Regions from separate parts of the Paenibacillus sp. 102 genome, predicted to be linked through region 3. Evidence: riboswitches for the same ligand, from Rfam matches in the RefSeq annotation. Region 3 holds a riboswitch; each other region holds the start of a gene.

Region 1 (6,281 bases), on a different contig from region 3:
ATATTCTTTCCCCTGTTTCCTTTTGTAATTCCCCTACCGATTCTCCTTCACCAGCTATTTCGAGTCCAAAACCAATTTTCGTTTTGTATAAAAAACGTTGCGGTTCATCCTCTTTTCTCTCTAGATATGATATTTCAGTAAACCTTGCATCCCACTCTGTATGTAACGTTGGATCTTGCGTATACCTCCATAGTTCCTCCATTGATGTTTCCATTTCTGTTTGAACATAAAGCGGTTTCTGCCTCTTCATCCTCTCTCCCTCCACTCCCTCTATATCACTAATGTATACGTAAAATTCGATTCCATCTATATTTTTCAAACAATTCTTTCATTTTATAAAAAGACTTAATTTTCAAAATATTAATAAAGCACTTGATTTCCTAAAATATTTTAATTATTATAAAACAAATGTTACCAAATAACTTCATAAACCAAACACTCTCGCCCAAAACGTGAGATAGAGGTTGCAACGCTTATAAGTATTCTAAAGGAGACACAGAGATGTCGATGAGTTTAGAAGAAAGGAATCGTTGCCGAAATTGATAAATTTCTCTGCATTTATCAATTGGGGCTGTTTTCGAATAGAAACAGAACTGTCATATGTACAGACGTGTATGTATGAAGAGCTATCTACAAAAAAGAGATATCATGTTTTATTATGATATTCCTTTTTTGGCGGTTTTTTTATTAGCTCCTTTTTCTGTTTCCCTTTTCCTGTAACAGCACCATCCTCACCTATTTGAGATGGTGTTTTTTGTTTTTCTTTCCGGTAACTACAGGAATATTTAGGGACTTATACATCTCTCTTATATGTTTTTTACACCTTTCCTGATTGATTAATAAAAATGGACGAAAGAAGGAATTTGCAATGGAAACGATTGTTCAAAAATTCGGTGGTACTTCTGTTGGAAGTATCCAGCGCATTCAACATGTAGCAAATTTAATTATTGAAGAATATGAACGAGGAAACGGCGTTGTTACAGTTGTTTCTGCAATGGGCAAAAGCACAGATGAGCTTGTTGCACTTGCTACGGCTATTACCGAAAATCCAAGTAAACGCGAAATGGATATGCTTTTAACAACTGGCGAACAAGTTACAATCTCTTTATTAACAATGGCACTACAAACAAAAGGATATCAAGCTATTTCACTAACGGGCTGGCAAGCTGGTATCACAACTGAATCTGTACACGGAAGTGCAAGAATCACTGATATCAATACAGAACGGATTCAGTCCTATTTACAAGAAGGTACGATTGTAATTGTCGCTGGCTTCCAAGGATTCAGTGAAGAAAACGAAATTACAACACTCGGCCGCGGTGGTTCTGATACAACTGCTGTTGCCTTAGCGGCTGCGCTTAAAGCGAAAAAATGTGATATTTATACAGACGTCACAGGCGTTTACACAACTGATCCACGCGTTGTAAAAGACGCATATAAATTAGATGAAATTTCTTATGATGAAATGTTAGAACTCGCAAACCTTGGAGCTGGTGTACTGCACCCACGCGCTGTTGAATTTGCTAAAAATCATAACGTCGTTTTAGAAGTTCGTTCCAGTATGGAACGAGAAAATGGAACAATTGTAAGGGGAGAATGTAACATGGAACAACAATCGATCGTAAAAGGTATTGCATTTGAAGATAATATTACACGTGTAACAATGAAAGGATTAGAACAAGGATCGCTTTCAACTGTTTTCTCTACATTAGCTAACGCTCATATTAATGTTGATATCATTATTCAAAGCATTACAAATGAAGGTACTGTACACCTATCCTTCTCTATTCATTCGAGTGATTTAAGAGAAACATTAGAAGTATTAGAACAAAATCAAGAAACGCTTCATTATAAATCGGTAGAATATGAAAATCACCTAGCTAAAGTATCTATTGTAGGATCTGGCATGGTATCTAATCCAGGTGTTGCGGCTAGCATGTTCTCTACACTAAAAGAAGAAAATATTCATATTAAAATGGTAAGTACTTCTGAAATTAAAGTATCTGTTGTAATTGATCGTCTACACTTAGTCGATGGTGTAGAGGCGCTCCATCAAGCATTTATGGCTAAAATTGAACCATTAGTACAAATGCACTAATTCTATATTCGTTTTCAAAAACAACAACGATAAATAGTCTCGTTGTTGTTTATTTTATTATTACCATTTCCTCTTCAAAGAAAACATATTATTCTACACGAAAATTCCATATTTTCAAACACTTCAATTATGATAAACTATTTAAGAAGAAAACAATCCTATATATTTTATAGATAAAACATAAAAATATAATATCAGAAAGTAGGTTACATAATGAGGACAGAAAACATTCTTTTAGTAGATGATGAAAAAGGAATATTGGACATGCTTTCAATTACACTGAAAAAGGAAAACTTCACCCATATTACAACAGCTGAAACTGGAAATGAAGCTTTAGATTTAATTAAATCTCGCGTATTCAATATTATTATACTAGACGTCATGCTTCCTGATATAGATGGCTTTGAGTTGTGTAGGCAAATACGTAATTATACGACCACCCCCATTCTATTCATTACAGCACGTTCCAGTGATTTAGATAAATTGACAGGCCTCGGAATCGGAGGAGATGATTACATTACAAAACCTTTCAATCCTCTAGAAGTTGTCGCAAGAATCAACGTACAACTTCGCAGACAAAATATGTTTCAAATCGAAAACAAAGAAGAAAGATCTGAATTACATTTTCACTCATTTTCAATCTACCCAGATGAAGGTCTTATTACCGTCAATGAAGAACCTGTTCATTGTACAGCAAAGGAATTAGAATTACTGACGTTTTTGTGTACACATCCAAACCGGATTTTTACTGCCGAACAATTATATGAATATGTATGGGGAACCTCTTCTATCGGAGATGATAAAACAGTCGTAATGCACATTTCTAAATTACGAAAAAAAATAGAAGAAGACCCAAAGCACCCAAAATTCATTCTTAATTTAAGAGGGATTGGTTACAAATTTATACCACCAAATAAGGAGCAAATAAAATGAAAATCAACATACGTCTAAGCCTTCATTTCATCCTTAGCTTGTTTATTTGCCTCATATTTATGGGCATTACTTTAATGATAACATTTGAACTCATCTTCCCCCTCGTTGGAATGACGGAAAAAAATAATGCATATGATGTAATTGTAATACTTATATTCATATGTACTCTTATTTTAGGTAGTATTGTGTATGGATGGTATATTGGAAAACCATTATTTATTATCATTTCTTGGATTTCCACCTTAGCAAAAGGACATTATGATGAAAAACCCACAAAAACGCATCATATTTATAACAAAAAATCTAACACATTAAAGGGACCTTACCGTTTGTATAAAGATGTTATTTTAAATATTGAATATTTGGCAAGCAAATTAAGAGAAATTGAAATCGAAAGAAATCGCTTGGACAATATGAAACAAGAATGGATAGCTGGAATCTCACATGACTTAAAAACACCGCTTACTTACATCACTGGATATTCCACACTTATGCTATCCCGTGAACATCAGTGGAGTGAAGAGGAAAAACAAAAATTCCTACAAGAAATTAAGGAAAAAGGAGCACATATGGAAGAATTAATTGCAGACTTAAATCTGTCTTTTCGTCTTAACGACTCTCAAATACCGCTCGTCGAAGAACAAACAAATATTGTTGAATTTACAAGAAGAATCGTGGCAGATATTACAAACAATCCCTGTTCTTCACAGTATCATTTTCATTTCCACACCGATGTAACAAATATAGTAATTCCTATTGATACAAAATTATTATACCGATCCTTACAAAACTTACTTATGAACTGTGTTTTACATAACCCTATTGGAACACATATTAAAACATCTATTTATTTAGACGAGAATGTACAGATTATAATCGAAGACAATGGTATTGGTATGGATGAAGTGACTGTTCGAAACATATTTAAGCAATACTATCGAGGAACGACGACACATGTTTCTAGTGAAGGAACTGGTTTAGGAATGACCATTGCCCACAAAATCATTAGTGCACACGGTGGCTCGATTCAGGTAGAAAGTAAAGTGAACCTAGGAACTTCTCTTTATATTACACTTCCAATTACATAATCTATACTTGTCATAGTACTAAAAAAGCCCCTTGATTTTGAATTGAATCTGAACTTGATACTTAGACATCCCGCTTCTTCTGGGGAATTTACTCTTTTCTTCAAATGAAAAACACCTCCGTTTAATCCGCATTTTTAGCACGCGAATTAAGGAGGTGTTTTTCATTGCTCATTATCACAGCCCACTTCAAGTCTCTAACGATATTTTTCTATACCTTTATTCTCCACTCTTTAAGTTAATCGTTCCTGTTGATGATTCTACTATTAATTTTGCACCATCCGATTTTTCAGATCCAATGTTCCCTTTTACTTTATTATCATTCCCTTTTTCACCAGAAGAAAGAGGATACTCGTTTTTAATTTTACCTGCCCGTGTTGAGAAATCAACCGCTAGACCTTTCGGTTCCTTTGTAAAACTAATGTCCACACTTCCTGATTCTGTTTTGATTTTACCTTCATTTTTTAAATCTTTCACCATAGATACATTAACGTCTCCAGTATTATTTTGAATATCAAAATCACTTTCAATCCCTTTAAAGGTAATTACTCCTGATTTAGAAGTACTTGTAATATTTTCACCTTTATAATTCTCAAGTGTAGTATCACCTGAATCGTTAGATAACTTCAGTTGTTTAGCACTTATATCTTCTGCCGTAACCTTTCCTGATACTGTTGTTGCTTCTATTTTATCATATGTTTTTTTAGGAACATATATATGCATTGTTGCTGTTTTGAAATTAATCCCTGCTGAAGATTCTCCTGCATCGATCTCTAATTTGTTTCCCTCTTCTTTAATTTTTGGATTCTTTATTTTCCCCGAATCCACTTTAATTTCACTTTCATTCGTAGAATGGAATTCTATATTTTGTCCGTCAGTTTTCACATAAACTTCACTAATATTTTGAGATCCAACCTTTTTACTTGCTCCTACATCTGCACCACTTTCTGCCGAATCACACGCTACCAATCCTGCAGCTAGCATACCAGTTAATGAAATTAAACATAATTTACTCTTTATATTTTTCATATAATCGCTCCTTAATATAAACTTTTAATTATCTCATTTTTCAAACTGAAAATAATTTCCCCGTTTTCTGTTGTTGTCCTATAATAGCGACACATAATAAAATAACAGATAGGGCTAAATACACCATTGGCTGTGCTGTTGATAATCCTAAAAAGTCTAAATATGGAATATCATTAACTGGACCTAAATACCACCATAACATATAAATAACTTCAAACAATTTACGGGAACCACTCCATATTCCTAGTGCCAGTGCTAAGGTTGGAATAAATACAATGCCACAAAGCCATGAGATAAGAAATTCAGTTTCCCCAGATAAGATAAACTTAACCAAAAGACCACTTGAAATCATAAAACTAACAATAATTCCCGAAATCCAAGTTGAAAAAAACTTATAAAAAGGAGAACAGCTAGAAATAATAATTTGATCGGTATGATAAAATTTTTCTCTAGTTATCATTTGTGACCAAATTGCAATTGGCCAAATCATAATTAATGGTAACCAGTTTTTTGAAATATGCAAAGGAACCAGTAAACCAAACGCAATAAGTCCAATAGCAATTACATACCACCAAATCGTAAAACCTTTCAACATAAGTAACAATTCAGCTTTCAACATTCTTAGCATACTAACGCGATTACTTCTCGTAATAGAAGTTAATATAAGTTGCTTATTGTTCTGCTTCGTTTCAAGAACTACTTCACTTCTTTTACCAAATTCATTTACCTTTGCTAATAAACCATTTTGAGAATGAGATGTATTGAATCTCTTAAATAAAAAGGCAGTAATTATGATAAATAAAATTGCTACACCAAACCACATAAAACGAGTCAACAAAATTTCACTATTCCAATCGACCCCATCCCATTGAAATGTTTGTATTTTTCCATCTACTGGATAATACCCAAAACTTCCACCTTCTTCGCTTGTCTTTAAAAATTCGTATTTACTTGCCGCATCATGAAGCATATCCGATCTTATGACATCTAAACCAAATACGTCCCAATAACTGTTTGGGCTTGCAATTGCAATAATCCCCAAAAAAACCCAAAGGAAGAAGAATACAATATTTCCAATTACTCCTTTTAATCCCGGGCAAACATCAAAGAAAGTAGTAAGTGCCGCAAGAAGAGCA
Region 2 (6,281 bases), on a different contig from region 3:
AGCAGATCTTATTCGTTACACTGTAGACGAAGCATTACATATGCATGGCGAAAGCATGATGGGTGATAGCTTCCCTGGCGGATCTAAATCTAAACTTGCAATCGTTCAACGTGCACCACGTGGTGTCATTTTAGCAATCGCACCATTTAACTACCCTGTAAACTTATCTGCTGCAAAACTTGCACCAGCTCTTATTATGGGTAACGCTGTTATCTTTAAACCAGCAACACAAGGCGCAATTAGCGGTATTAAAATGGTTGAAGCACTTCATAAAGCAGGTCTTCCAAAAGGACTTGTAAATGTAGCAACTGGACGCGGTTCTGTTATCGGTGACTACTTAGTGGAACATCCTGGCGTAAATATGGTATCGTTCACAGGTGGTACAAACACAGGTGCTCACTTAGCGAAAAAAGCTGCTATGATTCCACTTGTATTAGAACTTGGCGGAAAAGACCCGGGTATCGTACGTGAAGATGCTGACCTAGAGGAAGCAGCAAAACATATCGTAAGCGGTGCATTCTCATACTCTGGTCAACGTTGTACTGCAATCAAACGCGTGCTTGTGCATGAAAATGTAGCAGACGAGCTTGTTAGCTTATTAAAAGATCAAGTGGCTGAATTAACTGTTGGTTCTCCAGAACAAGACAGCACAATCGTGCCATTAATCGATGATAAATCTGCTGATTTCGTTCAAGGTTTAGTTGACGATGCAGTAGAAAAAGGCGCAACAATCGTTATCGGTAACAAGCGCGAGCGTAACTTGATTTACCCAACATTAATTGACAATGTAACAGAAGATATGAAAGTTGCTTGGGAAGAGCCATTCGGTCCAATCCTTCCAATCATCCGCGTTTCTTCTGATGAGCAAGCAATTGAAATTGCGAACAAATCAGATTTCGGCTTACAAGCAAGTGTCTTCACAAAAGACATTAATAAAGCATTTGCAATTGCAAATAAAATCGATACTGGTTCTGTTCAAATTAACGGACGTACAGAGCGTGGCCCTGACCACTTCCCATTCATCGGCGTAAAAGGTTCTGGTATGGGAGCACAAGGTATTCGTAAGAGCCTTGAGTCTATGACACGTGAAAAAGTAACTGTATTAAACTTAATGTAACATTTTAGAAGCTAGTCTACCGCTGTAGATTAGCTTCTTTTTATATAAAGTGAAACTTTAATCAGTGGGGGTTTTCTTCATCCCCCACTGATTATCAGCCCTCACCAATCGGGCTTTTACGGGCAGTTGATCCCCCACCTATCTTCCTCGTTTCCCTCTGAATCTTGAGGTAGGGGTCTTACTGCCCGTTAATGCGGGATAAATACAAAATGAAAAACCGGGCAAAAACCATTCTTTTTAGGTGGGAAGAGAGCGTCCGGCCATGTATAGAAGCGGTCAGTGCTTTTTTTGGCCTCATGCAAAGTGAGAACAAAAGGAGAAAGCGAGTGGAGATTTCCTTTTATTTTCATAACCACGACTTAGGTGCTTGAAAATAAAAATGGATATATATGTTGGAAAATCAAGTTGGATATATATTCTTTCATTCACCTATTCACTTATCTCATATGCTTTAGGGCTACTATTCATTAACCAATCCATTACATTCCTAAATTTCGAAAAAGCTCCCTCTTCTTATAATGACAAATTCTTCACTATAGTCTGATTATTTCTATATCCATTGACGTATAAAAATACATTTGTTACCCTTAAATACGTTAATTTAATACATAAATCCTCATTCGTATCTCGGTGAGGTAGAGGTTGCAGTCATTAAGAGTATCATTTCAGGAGATGTAGTGGCATCGATGAATGAATGGGAAAGGAATGGTTGCCGAAGTAAGTAATGCCCACCATGCATTCTTGCTGGGTCTGCTATTTAATAAATGCAGAACTGTCACAAACAATTTGTTTGTGGAGAGCTATCGAGAGGTATGTCGTGGGTTTCCTATAAGATAGAAAGCACGTAGCGACAATGACACGTGCTTTTTTTGTTTTGTATGAAGCTTGCCTTTCTTCCTTTTCGGAAGACATACATATCTCCTCGCTTGACTTGGTTATACTAACTTTGGAGGTATTTTTTATGCAACAGAAAAAATGGGGCTTTTGGGTACTGACAGCATTTGTTGTCGGCAATATGGTTGGCGCTGGTATTTTCATGGTGCCAAGTACATTAGCACAAACAGCAAGCCCTCTCGGTGTTACTTTAGCTTGGTTAACAACAGGGTTTGGTGTTTTAATGCTAGCTCTTGTTTTCGGTAATTTAGCAATTCGTCGTCCTGATTTAACAACAGGACCACAAAGTCATGCATATGCTTTATTTTCATCACCAAAAAAGAAAAAAATGGCTGGATTCAGCATGGTTTGGGGCTACTGGGTCGCAAACTGGGCAAGTAATGTTGCTATTATTACATCTTTTGCAGGTTATTTATCACTCTTCTTCCCGATTATGAAAGATACACGCCTCTTATTTTCAATTGGCACTTTCGATGTGGAAGTTGGAAAACTCATTACATTCTCTATCTGTTCTCTCTTATTATGGGGAACACATATGATTTTAACAAACGGTGTAAACGGAGCTGGAAAATTAAACTTCTTAGCAACAACAACGAAGGTGACAGGATTCCTTCTATTCATCGTTGTTACTTTGTTTGCATTTCAAGCTTCAAAATTTGGACAATGGTACACACCAATGATTGATAAAGAAGGCGTGTCACACGGACTGCTTTCGCAAGTAAATTTAGCTGCTCTAACAACACTTTGGGCATTTATCGGTATTGAATCAGCCGTTCTTTTATCAAACCGTGCGAAATCACCAAAAACGGTAAAACATGCAACTGTTGCTGGCTTATTAATAACTGTTGCCATTTATTTAGGAATTACCATTTTAACAATGGGTGTTCTTCATATGGATAAACTACAAGCGTCTGAACGTCCATTAGCTGATGCATTAAATGCTGCAATGGGTCATGGCGGCGGGAAATTAATGGCCTTGCTTGCCCTTACTTCCCTATTCGGCTCGATCTTAGGCTGGATTTTATTAAGTTCAGAAGTACCGTATCAAGCGGCAAAAGAAGGATTCTTCCCTTCCTTCTTTGCAAAAACAAACAAAAAAGGAAGCCCGATTTATTCATTAAGACTGACAAATATTATGTCGCAAGTCTTCCTATTCTCAACGTTATCAGGGACAATTGCTGAGGCCTATACATTCGTTATTACTGTCTCAACTTTAGCTTACTTAATCCCTTATCTCGTTTCACCGATCTTTCAATTAAAACTGGTCGCAACTGGTGAGACATACAAAGACGAAATGGTTTCACGAATTATAGATGGTATTGTCGCAGTCATTGCTCTTTGCTATGCATTATGGGTGATTAAAACAGGAGCCTCAGATATCAAAACATTCCTTCTTGGAATTGGCTTATTTGTAATTGGCTTTGCCTTTTATCCATTAATGAATCGTGATCAAAAAAGAAATAAAGAAAATAAAAACGAGCAAATTGCTTAAAGCAATTTGCTCGTTTTTTATTTTGGTACAAGAAAGAAACCTTTATAATAGATAATAGAGGTGAAAAACATGTCAATTGAAACACTATGGAGCACTCGTTTTCAAAAACATATACAAAACAGTCTCACATATTTTTTCCGTATGATTAGTGGTTTATTATATAGCTTCATCTTTATTTCATGCATAGGCGCATATTATTATGCGCAGTTTCTTAAAACATCTCCTTCTAAAGGAATCGCATTATTACTCATCATAACTGTGCTTACAATCATGATAACGCGATGTAAGGTCCGCACGTTTATCCAAAAACCTGACGCTGTCTATTTACTGGCACTTGAAGAGAAATTAACATCTTATTTCAGACAATCTCTTCTCTATAATTATGTCATTCAGTTATTTCCATTGCTATTTACGTTTCTAATCATTACACCGCTGGCAATGCAAACATTACAGACAACCGTTCCATTCTTATGTACGATCTTTTTCATTTTAATGTTACTAAAAGGTTGGAACCTATATATCAATTGGATATGGCGTGATCAATATAATGGCCAAATCTGGTTGATCATTCGATTGACTTGTAATGCACTCATTCTTTATATGCTCTTTCAGTCCGTATCAGTCGTTCTATTAGGTGCTGTTCTCTTGCTTCCAGCCTTGATACTTATTTATACAGTAAAACAACCAACAAAACGAATTGGATGGGAATATATCATTGAGCAAGAAGAAAAAATGGACATGCACTTTTACCAATTTGCCAACTTTTTCACCGATGTTCCGCAGCTAAAAAAACAAGTAAAACAAAGAAAATGGCTTACAAATTGGCTAGAACCTATCTTACATAAAAAACAATCTACTTTTTTATATTTGAACACTTTATCATTCTTACGTGCAAATGATTATTTTGGTATATATGTGCGATTAACTATTCTCGGTTCTTTCATTTTATATTTCGTACCAAATGTATTTACAAAGGGCGCTATTACTTGTTGTCTCTTATACATGACTTCTATGCAATTGCGTTCCTTATGGAAATATTTTTTGGGAAATAATATTGTAGCATTATATCCGATTTCATTTGAAGAAAGAGTACACCAATTTCTCACTCTTGTATTTTCATTAGCAATCGTTCAGCTAGCGGTATTTTCTACTATTTTATTCGCTTCGCTACTGGAGTTTTTGCCTGTTCTTTCAACTGTTATAGTGAGCATACTTCTTATCAAGTTTATTATCGTTCCAAAAACAAAAAAACGAATTTCTTCTTTTGGAATTTAAATTAGGGACTTAACAGCTTGTTAGTCATTTAGAATCATGATTTATACTTCTTTTATTTTAAAAATTAAAAGAGAGCATTTGAATGTGCTCTCTTTCTTTGCATGAGTAACAATAGATAATTTTATCCGCTCATTGATTAATTGCTTTCCAATAAGAGTATACAGCTGCTTTCGCTTGCATCAATTTCACAAGCTATTCCTTTCACCTATTTCTCCTTGTGGTAAACTACTTCTCCTTGCAAAACTGTCATTAAAACTTTTGCATCGGGAATCTTATCCTTACTCATTTCAGTTATATCCTCATCAAGTACAATCATATCAGCAGATTTACCTACTTCAATAGAACCAGTTATATGATCAAGTCCTAATGATTTGGCAGGCTTAATTGTATAAGCATCAATAGCTGCGTATACATCAGGTAAACCTTTTTCACCAATGCTTAGTGAATTCGAAATAGTGACAAGTGGATTCAGTTCATTTACATCCCAATCGCTACTAAGCGATACATTTGCTCCTGTTTCCCAAATTCGTCCTAACGGCATAATTCGTTTCATCTGTTGATCTGAAAAATACATACTTGCCCAGCTTTGCTTAGGATCTTCCGCAAAATCATGCCCTACTTGAAAATCCGCACTAATACCTAAATCCGCAAAACGGTTAATATCACTATCTTCTACCATTTCCACGTGCGTGAGCGTATAAGGCTGTTTTGCTCCTTCTTTTTTCGCTGCTTCAATTGCATTTAAACTCTCTCTTGCTCCACCGTCTCCAATTGTATGAATCAGTGCACCATAACCAATTTTATCGAGTTCGGTCAACCACCATTTCATTTTCTGCTCTGGAATATAGTTCAAACCATATGGAGTTCCTTTAAACCACTCAAATTTATATTTTTCCAGTGTTTTAGCTGTGCTGTTGATGCTAATTCCATCACTATACATTTTCACTTGATTAATAAGCATTCGAGACGATGAATCATCACGCTTAATTTTTTTGAAATACTCAATTTGTTCTGCTTCATTTAAATTTGGATACACCCACGGACGAAGTACTACTCGTGATGTTAACTTTTTCTCATCATAAACTTTATTCCAGACATCTAACCAACCTCGTTTCCAATATAGACGTCCATCACCAACTGTAGTAATACCATTCTTGGCAACTTCATCTAAACCATCCAACAAACCTTCGTAATTTTTTTCAAACAGATTTGGTTGGGAACTCCATGCTTTTTCCATCACAATATCACCAGCTGAGTCATAAAGAATACCAAAAGGCTCTCCTGTTTCCGGGTCCCGAATAATTCTTCCCCCTTGCGGATCTTTCGTCTCTTTATTCATTCCAGCCAACTCCATTGCTTTAGAGTTAACCCATACAGAATGAGCGGTTCTTTCCATAATTACTACAGGATTATTGGGAAACAGCTCATCAAGGAGTTGTAATGGCGTTTGCTCTTCTGATTCTTCGTCCATATCTTTTAACAAACTCTCCAAACTAAATCCTG
Region 3 (6,281 bases):
ACTAGCAGTTATAGCCAAGCATTTACCTGAAGATCAGAAGAAAAAGGCTATAAATTACGGAATCATTATGGCCTTTGTTTTCCGATTTGCGGCCCTTTTTGCTATTTCATTTATTGCAAATGTCTGGCAGATACAGGCAATAGGAGCAGCTTATCTTCTTTACCTAGGATTAAAGCATGTCATTCAGGCACGGTTCGGAAAAGACAATAAGAATATTCATAAGGACGATGAAAAGGAATCGGCAGGTAAAGGATACTGGTTCACAGTAGGGAAGATTGCATTAGCTGACCTTGCTTTTGCAATTGATTCGATACTAGCTGCGGTTGCTCTTGCCCTGGGTCTTCCAGATTCACCGCTAGACGATTTCGGCGGCATGGATGGAGGACAGTTCATTGTTGTTCTTCTTGGAGGTATTGCCGGACTTGTCTTAATTAAATTTGCAGCAACCTGGTTTGTGAAACTTCTTGAAACACGTCCAGCATTGGAAACAACAGCATATGCAATTGTTGCCTGGGTCGGTGTCAAACTTGCTGTAATTACACTTGCCCATGAGGATATTGGTGTCTTAGATCATCAATTTCCACACAGTACAGCTTGGACTTTGATCTTCTATGGAGTATTAGTCGCTATTGCCCTAATTGGTTGGTTTGCGCCAGGAAATAAGTCATTTCAGAAAAATTCTGCAAGGTAATAATGAAGAATCCCCCGACGCTTCGGTTAAGAAACAGGGGGGACTCTTCATTTTTTTATCGATAAACCATATACAAGTGTTTCACTAGGAGTTGTAATGCTAAAACCCGTCGTTTTATAATCAAGCTTTAACGTATCGCCGACATAGTCTTTTGTAAACTCATCCATTTGAATGATAATTTGCTCATCTTCATAAACAACTTCATTTGAGTTATATTCATCGAAAATTAAATCAACATCGATAAATATGCTACAAGAATTTGTCATCGTGCCTCTAATGCGCATGATGTTTTTGTTATTAGCGTTGAATTTATGTAATACTGCTTTTGCTTCATCAGTTACGCGAATGTTCATGGAATCCCAACCTTTGTTTATAGTTCTTATTCTATTATTGCAAAAACATGAGAAATAGGGAAGTAAAGGGGGTTAATGAATGATAAGCGTAAAGAGGTTACGGTTTGAAAAGTAAGGATGGAACTGTAAATGTTTGTGTTAAGCATAACTCGTCATCACTTATTTTCTCAACTTCTTGATACTTTATCTCATTCTTTTGATAGAACTTTTTCCAGAAGTTCACCGCTGTTTTATTGTTCTTTAATTGCATGACATAATAAGTTCCTTTGTACTGTTTCAATAGTTCTAAAATCGCTTGATCTGCTATCTTTTTTCCACGGTACGCTTTTAATAGGAAAAAATCGTTAATACAGTAATCTGTTTCAGGTGCTGTGAATGGTGATTTTGCGAACAAGAGAAATCCGACATATTTTTCTTCATATTTAACGAAGTAAGGGGAAAGCTCCTCCCGGTTACAAATAAGTTCAAAAGCATCAAATTCAAAAAATCCATTTTCATTCGGATGAAGGGTAGGGGAGAATTCGGATAAATCGTGTAAATATAGAGCATAGAAATTTTTTAATACTTCTAAGTGTTCTCTGGAAACAATTTCTAACGAGACGTTCATTCGTATCCCATCCTTAAAAAATAATTATTATACACAGTACACCATTCGACATAAAATAAATATATCCTTTGAATGTAAAGAGTCATTCTAATAAAAAAATCAGCAAACATGAGTGTGTTTGCTGACCTTTTATCACTTTATAGTTCACATTTATCAAGAGGAACTACTTTTGTTTTCTTTGTAAATTTATATCCTAACCACATTGCAAGGAAGAGTGGTAACCCGATATAAGAAACGAGTACACCGTTCCAGTCGATGGATTCACCCATAAATGCACCGTAGTTTTGTCCTAAGATAACAATGACACAAAGTGCAAATGCGAAGATTGGACCAAATGGGAACCATTTTGCTTTATAAGGAAGGTCATTTAAATCTTTTCCTTGTGCAATATATGCTTTACGGAAACGATAGTGACTAATAGCAATTCCGACCCATGCGATAAAGCCGGACATTCCAGATGCGTTTAATAACCAAACATATACAACGCCGTCGCCATATAAAGAAGCTAAGAAAGCAGCACATCCAACTAGAGATGTTGCAATTAAAGCGTTAACGGGTACACCACGACTATTTAGTTTGCCTAAAAATTTTGGTGCTTTTCCTTGACGTGCTAAATCCCAAAGCATACGAGTGCAAGCATACATACCAGAGTTACCAGCCGATAAAACAGCTGTTAAAATAACGGCATTCATAACAGAAGCTGCAAATGCTACACCTGCTTTTTCAAATACAAGTGTAAATGGACTTACTGTTACATCACTTGCTGCAAGACTTTCAGTTGTATAAGGAATCAATAAACCGATAACAAGAATGGCAAAGATGTAGAATAGTAGAATACGCCAAAAGATAGAACGAATTGCTTTTGGAATACTACGCTCTGGATCAGCCGTTTCACCAGCAGCTACACCTAATAATTCAGTTCCTTGGAATGAGAAACCAGCAGCCATAAATACACCGATGATTGCCATGATGCCGCCGTTAAATGGTGCATCCGCAACAGTAAAGTTTTTAAATCCAACAGGTTCGCCGCCCATAATGCCGAAAATCATCATAAATCCAACAATTAAAAAGATAATAACAGTTACTACTTTAATAAGAGCGAACCAATACTCTGCTTCACCAAATCCTTTAACAGATAAATAATTAAAAAGAAACATAATAGCTAAACAAAGACCACTCCAAATTAAAGACGGAGTATTTGGAAACCAAAATTTCATAATTAATGTAACTGCTGCTAGTTCAGCTGCAACAGTAATTGCCCAGTTATACCAATAATTCCAGCCGAGTGCAAATCCAAGTGATGGATCGACAAATTTTGTTGCGTATGTGCTAAATGAGCCGGTGACAGGCATATACGCTGCTAATTCAGCTAAGCTTGTCATTAAAAAGTAAACCATAATTCCGATTGCCGTATAGGCTAAGAGAGCTCCGCCAGGCCCTGCTGTGTGAATAACACCACCGCTTGCAAGAAAGAGCCCAGTACCAATTGTACCACCGAGAGAAATCATTGTAAGGTGGCGCGTTTTCAACCCGCGCTTTAGTTCACCTTGTCCTTGTGTAGATTGTTTTGTAGAGGTAGCTTGATCAGCTATGCTATTCATGTTCAACACTCCTTTTCTTGTAAGATTAGGAAGGAGCGGGGGAGAAAAATACAAAAAACCGCCAAAGGAATTCGGCGGAACGTTTCACAAATAACCACCCCATCATACCCTTCCGTTAAGATAGCACCCCACGTTTACACGGTATTTTGTAAACGTGACAGTTCTGTTCCTATTCGGAGACAGCCCCAGCTTATATTTCCAGAGAAGAAATATAAACTTCGGCAGCATTTCCTTTCAAACGGGATCATTGATATTCTCTGTGTCTCATCCGTTTTACTAATAAAAGCCGCAACCTCTACCTCATCGGATTGATGAGGATTTATTTATTGCTGTGATTTTTAATATATGGCAATTGTAATTAGTTTCTGAAAATATTGCAAGGAATTTTTGTAGGAAATTATCACAAATAATCGGTTATTGTATAGGAAACGTTTTCAAAACTCCGCCCGAACCAACCTACTTAATATGTAAAAAATGAAGAAAAAATTGTTATACAAATGTTTCGCAAAAAGATAGGGAAAATCCTCTAAAATTAAAAGAAAATTCAGAAAAATAAAATTCGACATTGTTCATGTAAACATAGTTATAAATGAATATATGAAGTTTGTAAGTGGAAAAGGGAGGTAAGACAATTGTAAATGAATGAATTTGAAGTGAGCAATTAAAAAAGGTAAGCAAACGAATCATTTGCTTACCTTCATACTACGTAACTATTTTTTCTTTAAGGTAAAACTCGCTTTTGACCAGTCGTATATCCAACGTTTTGTTTTGTAAGTTGAGAGTGATTTCTAACCGCAATGAAAAGTGCAATAATAACGATAAGACCTACTGCAATATAAGAAAGGTTAATAATTGTTGGATCTACTTTAAATGATGTAAGCAGCGTCCGGATATTTGTAAAAATAATGAGTCCGCCAACGAGTACACCAAGTAAATGCGAAGGCACAATTCGTACTAACCATGCAGCGATTGGAGCTGCCAGAATACCGCCAAGCATAAGTGCAAATACCCAAACCCAGCTTACTTGTTCCCATCCTAATGAAATGAAAAATCCGATTGTTGCGGCTAAAGATACTGGAAATTCACTTGTATCTACGGAACCAATGACTTTTCGTGCTTCATTTCCTCGTGCAAGTAGTACTGGTGTTGTAATTGGTCCCCAACCACCACCACCTGTTGAGTCAACAAATCCTGCAAATAATCCTAATGGGATAAGCTGTTTTCCAGACATACGCTTATTTGATTTGACAATCTGTTTTTGAATAATAAATCGTAATAAAATATAGACGCCTAACGTAAATAAAAAGAGTGAAATGTACGGTTTAATTAAATCGCCGGGCAAGTTGCTTAAAAAGCATGCACCGACAAAAGCACCAATTGCACCAGGTAATGTCAGTCTAGAAACCGTATATTTATCAACGTTTCCAAAGCGAATATGAGATACACCGGAAGCTGCAGTCGTAACAACTTCAGCGAGATGAACGGAAGCGGAAGCGACGGCAGGTGCAATTCCAAACATTAATAATAATGAGGAAGATGTTACCCCATACGCCATTCCAAGTGCTCCGTCAATCAATTGAGCAAAAAAACCAATAATAGCAAAGACAATTAATTTCTGCATATTAAATCCCCCTGTAATAATAAATAAAAAGGCTCTTTTCTCGAGTGAGAAAAGAGCCTTTGGTTTTTCCAATCAGCTTAACATTAAGTTTTTATTATTATAATGCATATTAATCTGATAAAGCAACTGGGTTTTTGAAGTTTTTTAAATTGATTGAAATAACAGAACAGTTATATAATAAAAAGATGTAGATAAAGGGAGGGGAAATCATGTTAACATTTGATCATCTCGTTCATGCTGTTGGGTGTACACCAAAAGAAGCAGAAGGAAAAATGAAGGAACTTGGATTTCATACTGTGCAAGGCGGGGAACATACGAACTGGGGAACGTGGAATAGTTTATGTTATTTTGATTTATCTTATATTGAATTTTTAGCGGTGCAACATGAAGATAAAGCGAAGAAAGCGGATAATCCACTTGTTCAAGAGACTGTTGAGAAATTGCAACATGGAGAAGGAATGCTCCAAATTGCTCTTCGTACAAATCATATTGAAGAACTAGCTGTAAAGCTCGCGGAAAAAGGGTTGCAAGTGAAAGGGCCATTCGAAGGAAAGCGAATGAGAAACGACGGCCATCTTATCGAATGGAAAATGTTATTTGTGGAACAGGAAGAGAGTAGTCTGAAATTACCTTTCTTTATACAATGGGAAGGAGCTGACGAGGACAGAAGATTAGATTTACAACAAGTAGGCGTCATTGCCCCGCATCACAATGCCGTAAAAGAAATTCAAACCATATACTATGCTGTGAAAAATGCATGCGAAACAGTAGAACGGTGGAAAGAGATCCTTGAAGTACAAGTGACTTCACCAGAAAAAAATAAAGAGTGGAATGCACTTTGTCAAAGCATTGTACTTAAAAATGTAAACATCCAATTTTGTGAACCGATTGGTGAAGGACTGGTACAAAACCATTTAATAAACGATGGAGAACTTCCTTTTGCAGTTGAATTTCAAGGAGAGAATACACAAAAGAAAAAACAACAAATTTTAGATGGCCTATACATATATTAATCGGGGTGGTCTATGTGAAAGAAGTGTTAAAGGAATTAGAAAAAGAATTAGATTGGCCTCGTATCGTACAATGTACTCTTATTCCAAAAGGCTTTTCGTTTGATCGAAAGTATAAAATTGAATTAGAGAATGATGAACGTTATTTTATTAAAGCGTGTGATATTGCAACTAGTGAACGTAAACATGAAGAATATGAATATATGCGTCATTTTGAATCATTAAGTATACCAATGCCAAAACCAGTTGATTTTATAAGTTTTGATAGATTAAATCGGTGTGTACAAGTATTTGAGTGGGTTGACGGAAAAGATGGTGAGGATATACTTGGCAAGTTGACTGAGAATGAGCAATATTTAGCCGGAAAAAGAGCGGGAGAAGTATTAAAGACAATTCAT

The links. A riboswitch is a leader RNA that binds a small molecule or an ion and turns the genes downstream of it on or off. The one in region 3 is predicted to bind lysine.
Region 1: linked by a shared signal. The riboswitch ahead of AAIE21_RS06250 (aspartate kinase) and the one ahead of AAIE21_RS12465 (amino acid permease) in region 3 are both predicted to bind lysine.
Region 2: linked by a shared signal. The riboswitch ahead of AAIE21_RS15895 (amino acid permease) and the one ahead of AAIE21_RS12465 (amino acid permease) in region 3 are both predicted to bind lysine.

Annotation. Positions count from the first base shown of each region.
Region 1 is NZ_JBCGHT010000002.1:54,795-61,075, forward strand. Features, by position in the region: gene AAIE21_RS06245 (DoxX-like family protein) at 1-250, opposite strand, end outside; lysine riboswitch at 451-637, shown strand; gene AAIE21_RS06250 (aspartate kinase) at 869-2,098, shown strand; gene AAIE21_RS06255 (response regulator transcription factor) at 2,312-3,031, shown strand; gene AAIE21_RS06260 (sensor histidine kinase) at 3,028-4,119, shown strand; gene AAIE21_RS06265 (DUF4097 family beta strand repeat-containing protein) at 4,336-5,145, opposite strand; gene AAIE21_RS06270 (hypothetical protein) at 5,186-6,281, opposite strand, start outside.
Region 2 is NZ_JBCGHT010000006.1:124,298-130,578, forward strand. Features, by position in the region: gene AAIE21_RS15890 (NADP-dependent glyceraldehyde-3-phosphate dehydrogenase) at 1-1,117, shown strand, start outside; lysine riboswitch at 1,746-1,928, shown strand; gene AAIE21_RS15895 (amino acid permease) at 2,079-3,503, shown strand; gene AAIE21_RS15900 (ABC transporter permease) at 3,573-4,778, shown strand; gene AAIE21_RS15905 (amidohydrolase) at 4,984-6,281, opposite strand, start outside.
Region 3 is NZ_JBCGHT010000004.1:65,060-71,340, reverse strand. Features, by position in the region: gene AAIE21_RS12480 (TerC family protein) at 1-691, shown strand, start outside; gene AAIE21_RS12475 (iron-sulfur cluster biosynthesis family protein) at 739-1,044, opposite strand; gene AAIE21_RS12470 (GNAT family N-acetyltransferase) at 1,142-1,651, opposite strand; gene AAIE21_RS12465 (amino acid permease) at 1,789-3,252, opposite strand; lysine riboswitch at 3,366-3,558, opposite strand; gene AAIE21_RS12460 (sulfite exporter TauE/SafE family protein) at 3,974-4,873, opposite strand; gene AAIE21_RS12455 (VOC family protein) at 5,083-5,886, shown strand; gene AAIE21_RS12450 (aminoglycoside phosphotransferase family protein) at 5,901-6,281, shown strand, end outside.